3 regions of the Mesorhizobium sp. WSM4307 genome follow, and region 2 is predicted to be linked to each of the others. Evidence: predicted binding sites of a transcription regulator. Region 2 holds the regulator's gene; each other region holds the start of a gene.

Region 1 (3,274 bases), on a different contig from region 2:
TGCCCGCCCGGCTGCACTTCGGCGATGGCCTCGAAACCGATCGCATCGTCGTCGCCAGGCGTTGCCGCGCAAAGCTCGGCAATCGACTGCACAGCCTCGATGTCGGTGATCAGCTTCTCGAAGGAGACGCTCAGGCCGCCCTCCAGCCAGCCCGCGGCGTGGACGCAGACGGTGGCGCCGGCAAGCACCGAGCCCCAAAGGGCGAACTGCGACTCATGGGCGGCCTGCGCATCGGAAATGTTGGCGGCACTGCCGGCGCCCGAACGCCAGGGAAGACCGATGAAGCGTGCCAATTGGCCGGCCCCCAGTGTCGCCTTGACGTGCTCGGGCGTGCCGAACGCCGGAGCGCCCGACTTCATGTCGACATTGGAGGAGAAGGAACCGTAGAGCACGGGTGCGCCGGGACGCACGATCTGCGCCAGTGCCAGACCGGCCAGCGCCTCGGCATGCTGCAGCGTCAGCGCGCCGGCGACCGTGATCGGCGCCATCGCGCCTGCCAGGCAGAACGGCGTGATGACCAGGACCTGCCCGGCGCGGGCGAAGTCGATGATGCCTTGCGCCATCGGAATGTCGAGCTGGCGCGGTGAATTGGTGTTGATGATGGTGTAGCAATGGGCGCCAGCGCGGAATTCATCCTCCGACAGCCCGCGCGTCAGCCGGATCATCTCGAAGCCATCCTCGACCTGCGGCGTGCCGCGCGCGAAGACAAAGGGGAACTTGTCGGACAGCGTCAACTGCGCGCGGTTGATGGCATAGTGGCGAAAACGGTTGTCGACATCCTGCGGCTCGATGCAGGGGCAAAGCATGTGCAGTACGTCGAAATGCTGGATGAGCTTGGTCAATTCCTCGAAGGCGCCGAGCGTTCCCGGCCGGCGGCCGCGTTCGAGATCGGTGACGTTCGGCGCGCCAGCGCCGGCGAGGAACGTCATCGAGCCGAGTTCGAGCAAAAGATCGCGGCTGCGGTCGCCCGCCAGCGCTGGAATTGATTTTGGCGCCGAGGCCAATGCCGCGGCCACGATGTCGCGGCCGATGCGCACCATGTCGGTGTCCGGCTCCACAAGCGCACCGGCGCGGGCGAAAATCTCCCGCGCCTGTGGCAAGAGCACCTTGATGCCGAGTTCCTCCAGCACACGCAGCGCCGTGTCGTGGATGGAAGCCACCTGGTCATCCGAAAAGATCGGCTGCGGCAAGAACGGGTTCTTCAGCGACCGGTAGTTGGGCCGGCGGCTGCTTTCGCTGCCGGCTTCGCCCGTGCGTCCACGCCGGCGCTCGCGCCTGCTGTCTCGTGCCTCGATCATCGAAATCCTCCTCATTGCCGCATCGCCTTGCCCGAGGGATCGTAGAGCGCCGGCTCGACGACGCGAGCCGGCCGTTCGACGCCGACAATGTGCACCGAAAGCGCCGTCCCCTCCTCGGTAAAATCGGCGTCGACCAACGCCAGCGCGACGCTCCTGCCGATCGTGTAGCCAAAGCCGCCCGAAGTGACGAAGCCGACGCGCCGGCCATCACGCCAGACCGGCTCGAAGCCGCCGGCGTCGGCCCGATGACAACTGCGCGGTTGTGCGACTTGAAGGCCTCCCTCCCGGTCTGTCAGAAGCACACCATATGCGCACTAGACATAAGTGTCCAGTACGGCACTTGCACACCCCAACGGATGCGTGGAGATCATCCATTCTTCCGCCAGAGCGCGTGTTTTTCTCGGCCTGTGAACACGCCGGCGTTCAGGCATGCCGCACTGTCACGCAAGCATCATGTTCGCGCCGTAGACCGCTTTCCCGGGGGGGGCGCGCGGCATCATCGATGTACCGCCTCTTTCAGCTTTTTTGCTCTTCGGCCGCTCCGGCACATCTGTCACAAAGAGGATCATCCATGAAACATCTGCACCGACCCGCCTGGATCGGCGTCGCTCTGGCCTTGTTCACCGCGCTCACGCCGGCGCTTGCCGACAGCACCGCGACAGTCGGCGGCCCGGTCAACAAGGGCCTAGTCGGCGTCGGCCGCATCCCGGCCGCACAGCGCGACAAATTCGGCGAGACGTTCGGCTCGGGTTCCGGCATGGCGATCGACACATCGAGCTGGACGCGTGATGCGGGCACCTACAAGGGTTCGCTCTGGCTGCTGCCGGATCGCGGCTACAATGTCGCCGGCACCACCGACTACCGGCCGCGCCTCAACACGATCGGCATCGAGTTCACGCCGGCAGCAGCAGGCGCCGCTGGCCAGGAACAGACCGAAGTCAAGGCGACGCTCACCGACACCATGCTTCTCACCGACGACAAGGGCGCCGATGCCACCGGGCTCGATCCGCTGTCGGATGTGCGTGCCGCCGCAGGCGACATGCCGATGCTGCCCGCCGCCACCAATGGCAAGCTCGCCCTCGACAACGAGGCGATCGTGCGCCTGCCGGACGGCTCGATGTTCATCTCCGACGAATATGGCCCCAACATCTACCGCTTCTCGGCGCAGGGCCGCCTGCTGTCGGCGACCCAGCCGCCGGCGGCCCTGGTGCCGATGCGCAAGGGCGCGCCGAACTTCTCCTCGGACAATCCGGGTCCAGGTGCCGCCGAGCCCGATCCGAAGGATCCCGAGACCGGCCGCCAGAACAACCAGGGTCTCGAAGGCACGGCGATGACGCCGGACGGCAAGTTCCTGATCGCCGTGCTGCAGTCGGCGACCCGGGAGGATGGCGGCGATTCAGGTTCGACCCGGCAAAACACCAGGGCGCTGGTCTATGACGCTTCCGACCTCGCCCATCTCAAGCTGGCGCATGAATATGTCGTTCCGCTGCCGGTGTTCAAGGACGCCAAGGGCAAGACCAAGGTCGCCGCGCAAAGCGAGATCGTGGCGCTGTCGGACACGTCCTTCCTGATGCTGACGCGCGACAGCGGCAACGGCCAGGGCGTCAAGGGCGACAGCTCGCTTCTGCGCCAGGTCTTTGTCGTCGACGTTTCGGCCGCAACCGACATCGCGGGCAGCCCTTTCGACGCCGCCGACAAGCCGGTCGCGCCCAAGGGCGTGCTCGATCCGTCGGTGATGCCGGCCAGGCTGACGCCGTTCATCGACATCAACGACAATGCGCAGCTCAACCGCTTCGGCCTGCACAATGGCGCGCCGAACGACCACAACAACCTGTCCGAGAAGTGGGAAGCAATGTCGCTGGCCAGCGTGCTCGATCCACAGCAGCCCGACGACTATTTCCTGTTCGTCGCCAATGACAACGACTTCCTCGCCCAGGACGGTTTCCAGGTCGGCGCCCCCTACAAGGTCGATGACG
Region 2 (3,274 bases):
CAGCCATTCGACCATATCGGCGATTTCCTCAGACCTGATCGGCGAAGGCATCCTGGCCGAGGGCAAGCCGAGCGAGGCCGGCGCGCTGAAACGCGGCAGGCCGCAGGTCGGCCTCGGCCTCACTCCGGAGGCCGCGGCTGTGATGACCGTGGTGCTGTCGCTGAATTTCCTGTCGGTCGCAGTCATCGACTATGCCGGCCAGGTGATATCGGAAGAACAGCGCCGGCTGGACACGCTGACCATGTCGCGCGAGGCGCTGATCGGCGAATGCGTGGCCATCGTAAGGCGGCGCCTCGAGGATCCCGACATTGACGTGCGCAGCGTCGCCCGCATCGCGTTGGCGATCCAGGGCATCACCGATACCGAGGCCCGGGCGATGCTGTGGTCGCCGATCACGCCGCAGACCGACATCGCCTTCGCCGACATACTCGAAGCCGAGTTCGGCATCCCCGCCACCATGGAAAACGACTGCAACATGATGGCGGTGGCGCTGCGCAGGCGCGATCCCGAGCGCTACCGCGACGACTTCATCGCCATCCTGCTTTCGCACGGCATCGGCATGGGGCTGGTGCTGAAGGGCGAGCTGTTCACCGGCACCCATTCCTCGGGCGGCGAGTTCGGCCACATGATCCATCGGCCCGGCGGCGCGCTCTGCCGCTGCGGGCGGCGCGGCTGTGTCGAGGCCTATGCCGGCAATTACGCCATCTGGCGCAATGCCAGGCAGCTCGGCGAGGACACCGAGCCGGTGGCCGATGTCAGCGACGCGCAGATGCGGGCGCTGGCCGCGACGGCACGGGAACGGGACGGGCCCGAGCGCGAAGCCTATCGCAAGGCCGGCGAGGCACTGGGTTACGGCCTCGGCAGCCTGTTCGCGCTGATCGATCCGGCGCCCGTTGCCATGGTCGGCGTCAGCGCCGCCGCCTTCGATCTGATCGAGCCGGCATTGCGCGAGGCGATCGCCCAGACCGCCGGTGGTCAGCACTCGGAATCGATCTCCTTCGACACCGAACCGAACGAACTGCCGCTGATCCGCGAAGGTTGCGCCATGCGCGCGCTGACCTTCGTCGACCAGGAGATTTTCGCGCCGGGCGTGCAGGCAAGAACGGGTGCCGGAAAGAACGTTGCCTGACGGTCAGGGCGAAACTCGATCATTCTGAACGACCGCGTTCGGCCCGTTGCGACATCAATTGGCAATGTGTCTGCCTGTATGATCTGCTGATGTCCCGTTCGTTGGTGATCAACTTCAACATAGATCAGGCCGAGTTTTACGGCCTCGTCCATCGTGTTCGCAACTTCGGCGAGGACGTCTACCGCTTCCTGCGAACCAACGGCTGGGGCGAAATTATTATCGGCGAGGTCGACGCGGCCACTACGCAGCTGATCATTCGAGACATCAAACATTCAAAGCTCCAGCGCGTTGCTGTATGGGTCGAAGAGGAGATGAGGCGGCAACATCTGTTGGGAGAAGTCGAAGTCCGCTGATCACCCTCTTCACGGCATTGGCGACTACCTGCTGATTGGAGTTTCGATCTTGGAGCCTCATCCCGATTTTATCGGGATGAGGCAAGCTCTAGTCTTCCCGGATCGCGTAGCCCGCCCCACGAATGGTACGGATGACATCCGGCATGCGACCATTGTTGACCGCCTTGCGCAACCGGCCGACATGCACGTCCACGGTACGCTCGTCGATGTAGATCGTCTCGCCCCAGACATTGTCGAGCAGCTGGCTGCGCGAGAACACGCGGCCAGGATGGCGCATCATGAATTCGAGCAGGCGGAATTCGGTCGGCCCGAGCCGGATCTCGCTCTTCTTGCGGTAGACCCGGTGCGATTCACGGTCGAGCACGATATCGCCGACCTTGAGCACGCTGGACAGCACTTCCGGCTTGGCGCGGCGCAGCAGCGCCTTGATGCGGGCCATGAATTCCGGCGTCGAGAACGGCTTGACCAGATAGTCGTCGGCGCCGGTGGAAAGCCCGCGTACACGGTCGCTTTCCTCGCCCCGCGCGGTCAGCATGATGATCGGCAGCCGCTCGGTCTCGGGCCGCATCCGCAATCGCCGGCAGAGTTCGATGCCGGATACCGCCGGCACCATCCAGTCGAGCACGAGCAGGTCGGGCACGTTCTCCTGCAGGCGGATTTCGGCTTCGTCGCCGCGTGTCACCACCTCGACCTGGTAACCCTCCGATTCCAGATTGTAGCGGAGGAGCACGCCGAGCGGCTCCTCGTCCTCCACCACCATGATGCGTGGTGCGATCATCGGTTGGTTACCCCTGCGCTCAGGCCGCCGGCGCCGACATCGCCGTCTCGTCCTGTTTTGGACGGTTGGCGGGCAGCTGCGTGCCGGTCAGGACATAGTACGCATTCTCGGCGATATTGGTCACGTGGTCGCCGATGCGTTCGAGATTCTTGGCGCAGAACAACAGATGCGTGCAAGCCGTGATGTTGCGCGGATCTTCCATCATATAGGTCAGCAGTTCGCGGAAGACGGAGGTGTATTTGACGTCGATGCGCTCATCGTCGGCGCGCAGCTTCGCCAGTGCCGCGGCATCGCGCGCCGCATACTCCTCGATGACGCCCTGCACCTGGATCAGCACCAGCTGCGCCATGGCGTCGATGGAATGCGACAGGTCGCGCGGCGTGGCGCTGAGGCCGACAGTACCGACGCGCTTGGCGATGTTCTTGGCAAGGTCGCCAATGCGTTCGAGGTCGCCGGCCATGCGGATCGAGCCGACGACATGGCGCAGATCGTCGGCCATCGGCTGGCGCTTGGCGATCAGCGTGATGGCGCGGTCGTCGAGTTCGCGCTGGCGCGCATCCATGATGGCGTCGTCGGAGACGACGCGCTGGGCGAGCGCATTGTCGGAGTTCAGCAGCGCCTTGGTGGCGCCGCCGACCATCGAGCCGGCGAGATCGCCCATGTCGCTGATCAGCCTGCTGATCTGTCCGAGATCCTCGTCGAAGGCTGCGACTGTGTGTTCGGCCATGATCCTGGTCCTCGTATGCGTGCGATCAGCCGAAGCGGCCGGTTATGTAGTCTTGCGTGCGCTTCTCGCGGGGCGACGTGAAGATCTTCTCGGTGCGGTCGAATTCGACCAGTTCGCCCAGATACATGAAGGCGGTCTGCTTCGAGACGCGCGCCGCCTGCTGCATGTTGTGGGTGACGATGACGATCGTATAGTCGGCCTGCAGCTCGTCGATCAGCTCCTCGATCTTGGCGGTCGACAGCGGGTCGAGCGCCGAGGCAGGCTCGTCGAGCAGGATGACTTCTGGC
Region 3 (3,274 bases), on a different contig from region 2:
ACGGTGCTGCTCGGCACCTCGCTCAAATTCGAGGGCAAGTTCATCCTGCAGACCCGCACCGATGGGCCGGTCGACATGCTGGTGGCGGATTTCACCACGCCGTCGGCGCTGCGTGCCTATGCGCGCTTCGATGCCGATCGCCTCGAGGCACTGGTCGCCGCAGGCGAAACGTCCCAGCAGACACTGCTCGGCGGTGGCGTGCTGGCACTGACCATCGACCAGGGCGCCCATACGCAGCGCTATCAGGGTATCGTCCAGCTCGACGGCGAAACGCTGGAAGACGCGGCGCGCACCTATTTCCGCCAGTCGGAGCAGATCCCGACGGATATCAGGCTGTCCGTGGCCAAGCTGTTGACGCCCGGCGTCGGCGGCGCGCGCGAACAATGGCGCGCCGGCGGTATCCTGGCGCAGTTCCTGCCGCAGGCGTCCGATCGCATGCGCGTTCCGGACCTGCACGGCGGCGATGGCGATCCGCGCGAGGAGATCCATGATCCCACCGACAATTCCTGGCAGGAATTGCTGGCGCTGCTCGGCACCATCGAGCCGACTGAGCTGATCGATCCGACGATCGGTACCGAACGGCTGCTCTATCGCCTGTTCCACGAGCATGGCGTGCGGGTTTTCGGCGGCGTTCCCGTCGCCGACCAGTGCTCATGCTCGCGCGACAAGATCCGCGGCATCCTCGAGGGCTTCTCCGCGCAGGAGATCAAGGACAGCACCGAGGATGGCGGCATCCACGTCGCCTGCGAATTCTGCTCGACACAGTACGACTTCGATCCGGCGGAATTTGCCGCGCAATAAAGCCAGTCCTTCTCCTCGTAAAACGGGGAGAAGGACGCTAATTCACCGTACGCCTGGTCCCCGGCAGATCCAGCGAAAATGCCGGGATGGCGATGTCGAAAGTCTCGCCGCGCTTGTTGCGCATCGTGTAGTGCCCGACCATGATGCCTGATGGCGTCGAGAGCGGGCAGCCGGACGTGTATTGATAGCTGTCGCCGGGATTGAGTTCGGGCTGGTCGCCGACGACACCCGGGCCACGCACTTCCTCGACCCTGCCGGCACCGTCGGTGATGTGCCAATAACGCGACAGAAGCTGCACGAATTCGTCCGACTGGTTGTCGATCGTTATCTGATAACCCCAGACATAGCGGTTCTCGGAAGGATCGGAGCGGTCCTCGAGGTAGAACGGCCTGACCTGCACTTCGATGTTGCGCGTGACGGCGCGGTACATAAGCGGCTCCAAAACGATCCGATACCTTTCGGCGCTCCCGGCGAGCAGATCAACGAGCGCGTCTTGTCGCGCCTCGTCTTGAAACGCAGGTGCCGGCAAAGAATGTCATTTAAGTGACACATGACAATGATGGGGTGCGCCGACCAATGCCGGGCGACTCGGGCGCTCTGTCGAACTGTCGAAAACGGCCGCCACACCGGCTGGTTTTTCTGGAGTGACCGGATCTCGATGGAACTCACCCTCATAACCGCCTCGCTGTCGTCCGCTCTCATTGCCTCAAACCTCGCCAGCATCCTGCTCGCCGCCTCACAGCTGAGACGGCGCACCGCGATCGCACCGCCGGTCGGCAAATCGCCGCCGGTATCGATCGTCATACCCTCGCGCGGCGTCGAGCCGTTCACGCAGGAGACGCTGGAGCGCGCCTTCTCGCTCGACTGGCCGCGCTACGAGCTGATCTTCTGCGTTGCCCATGGCGACGATCCGGTGGTCAGGTTGATCCGCGCCGCCATTGGCCGCTTTCCAAAAGTGCCGGCCCGGCTGTTGATCGGTGACGACCGCGTCAGCGCCAATCCCAAGCTCAACAATTGCGTCAAGGGTTGGGAAGCCGCGCGGCACAACTGGGTCGTCCTCGCCGACTCCAACGTGCTGATGCCGAGAGACTACATCCAGCATCTGATGGCGGCGTGGCAGCCGGATACCGGCCTTGTCTGCTCGACACCGATCGGCTCGCGGCCGGAGGGCTTCTGGGCCGAGGTCGAATGCGCCTTCCTCAACACGCTGCAGGCCCGCTGGCAATATGCCGGCGAGGCGCTCGGCCTTGGCTTTGCCCAGGGCAAGAGCATGCTGTGGAACAAGCCGATGCTGGATGCCAATGGCGGCATCCGCGCGCTGGCCGCCGAAATCGCCGAGGACGCCGCCGCGACCAAGCTGGTCAATGGGCTTGGCCTATGCGTCAATCTCGTCGCGGCACCCTTCGAGCAGCCGCTTGGCAGGCGCACGCTTGGCGCGATCTGGTCACGCCAGGCCCGCTGGGCGCGCCTGCGCCGCGTAACCTTCCCGCGGTTCTTCGCGCCGGAAATCCTGACGGGCGCGGTGGTGCCGCTGGCGCTTGCGCTGGTTGCGGCGGCAAGCGCCGGCTTCAGCCTGCCGCTGACGGCCATCGCCGTGCTGGCGGCCTTTTATCTACCGGAATGCGCCCTGGCCTGGTCCAAGGGCTGGCACCTGTCGCCGCGCACGGTCGCGGCGATGATTGCGCGGGACTTGATGCTTCCAACCATGTGGGCGCGCGGCTGGCTCGGCGGCGCCGTCGACTGGCGCGGCAATGCGATGATCATCGGCACCAAGGCCGCCGAACTGGAAGAGGCGTCGTCGCGCGCCTGATCGCGGCGCGGACGACGCTGCCTCGACGGCTCCCTATTTGGCGCCCTTCAGCGCCTGGGCGATGTCTTCCAGAAGGTCGTCGGTATCCTCCAGGCCGACCGACAGCCTGAGCGTTCCTGGCCCGATGCCGAGTTCGGCGCGCGCCTCTTCGCTCAAATTCTTGTGCGTGGTCGTCGCCGGATGGGTGATCAGGCTCTTGGCGTCGCCGAGATTGTTCGAGATCAGCACGATGTCGAGCGCGTTCTGCAGGGCGAAAGCCGCCTGCTTGCCGCCCTTGACGTCGAGGCAGATCAGCGTCGAGCCGCCCGACATCTGCTTCTTGACGATCTCGGCCTGCGGATGGTCGGCGCGGCCGGGATAGATGACGCGGGCAATCTGCGGCTGCTCGGCGAGGAAATCCGCGATCTTGCCGGCGCTCTCCGTCTGCTGGCGCACACGCAGCGGCAGCGTCTCCAGGCCCTTCAGCAGCGTCCAGGCGTTGAAGGGCGACAGGCTGGGGCCGGTGTGGCGGAAATAGTCATGCAAATTCTCGTCGATCCACTTCTTGTCCGACAGGATCACGCCGCCGAGACAGCGGCCCTGGCCATCGATGTGCTTGGTGGCCGAATAGACGACGATATGCGCGCCGAGCTGCAACGGCTTCTGCTGGAGAGGCGTGGCAAA

What was found. Region 2 encodes PhoB, which activates phosphate uptake and scavenging genes when phosphate is short. Its sites were predicted from a motif close to TGTCATNNANCTGTCAT; they were not measured.
Region 1: the regulator PhoB is predicted to act here: its motif matches at 1,737-1,753, upstream of FJV83_RS11175 (esterase-like activity of phytase family protein).
Region 3: the regulator PhoB is predicted to act here: its motif matches at 1,335-1,351, upstream of FJV83_RS15010 (ceramide glucosyltransferase).

The regions. Positions count from the first base shown of each region.
Region 1 is NZ_VFTB01000004.1:238,438-241,711, reverse strand. It holds gene FJV83_RS11185 (trimethylamine methyltransferase family protein) at 1-1,298, opposite strand, end outside; gene FJV83_RS11180 (glycine cleavage T C-terminal barrel domain-containing protein) at 1,310-1,600, opposite strand; gene FJV83_RS11175 (esterase-like activity of phytase family protein) at 1,870-3,274, shown strand, end outside.
Region 2 is NZ_VFTB01000010.1:105,435-108,708, reverse strand. It holds gene FJV83_RS24300 (ROK family protein) at 1-1,129, shown strand, start outside; gene FJV83_RS24295 (hypothetical protein) at 1,219-1,482, shown strand; gene phoB (phosphate regulon transcriptional regulator PhoB) at 1,571-2,260, opposite strand; gene phoU (phosphate signaling complex protein PhoU) at 2,280-2,987, opposite strand; gene pstB (phosphate ABC transporter ATP-binding protein PstB) at 3,013-3,274, opposite strand, start outside.
Region 3 is NZ_VFTB01000005.1:490,504-493,777, forward strand. It holds gene FJV83_RS15000 (Hsp33 family molecular chaperone) at 1-801, shown strand, start outside; gene apaG (Co2+/Mg2+ efflux protein ApaG) at 839-1,231, opposite strand; gene FJV83_RS15010 (ceramide glucosyltransferase) at 1,460-2,611, shown strand; gene FJV83_RS15015 (O-succinylhomoserine sulfhydrylase) at 2,645-3,274, opposite strand, start outside.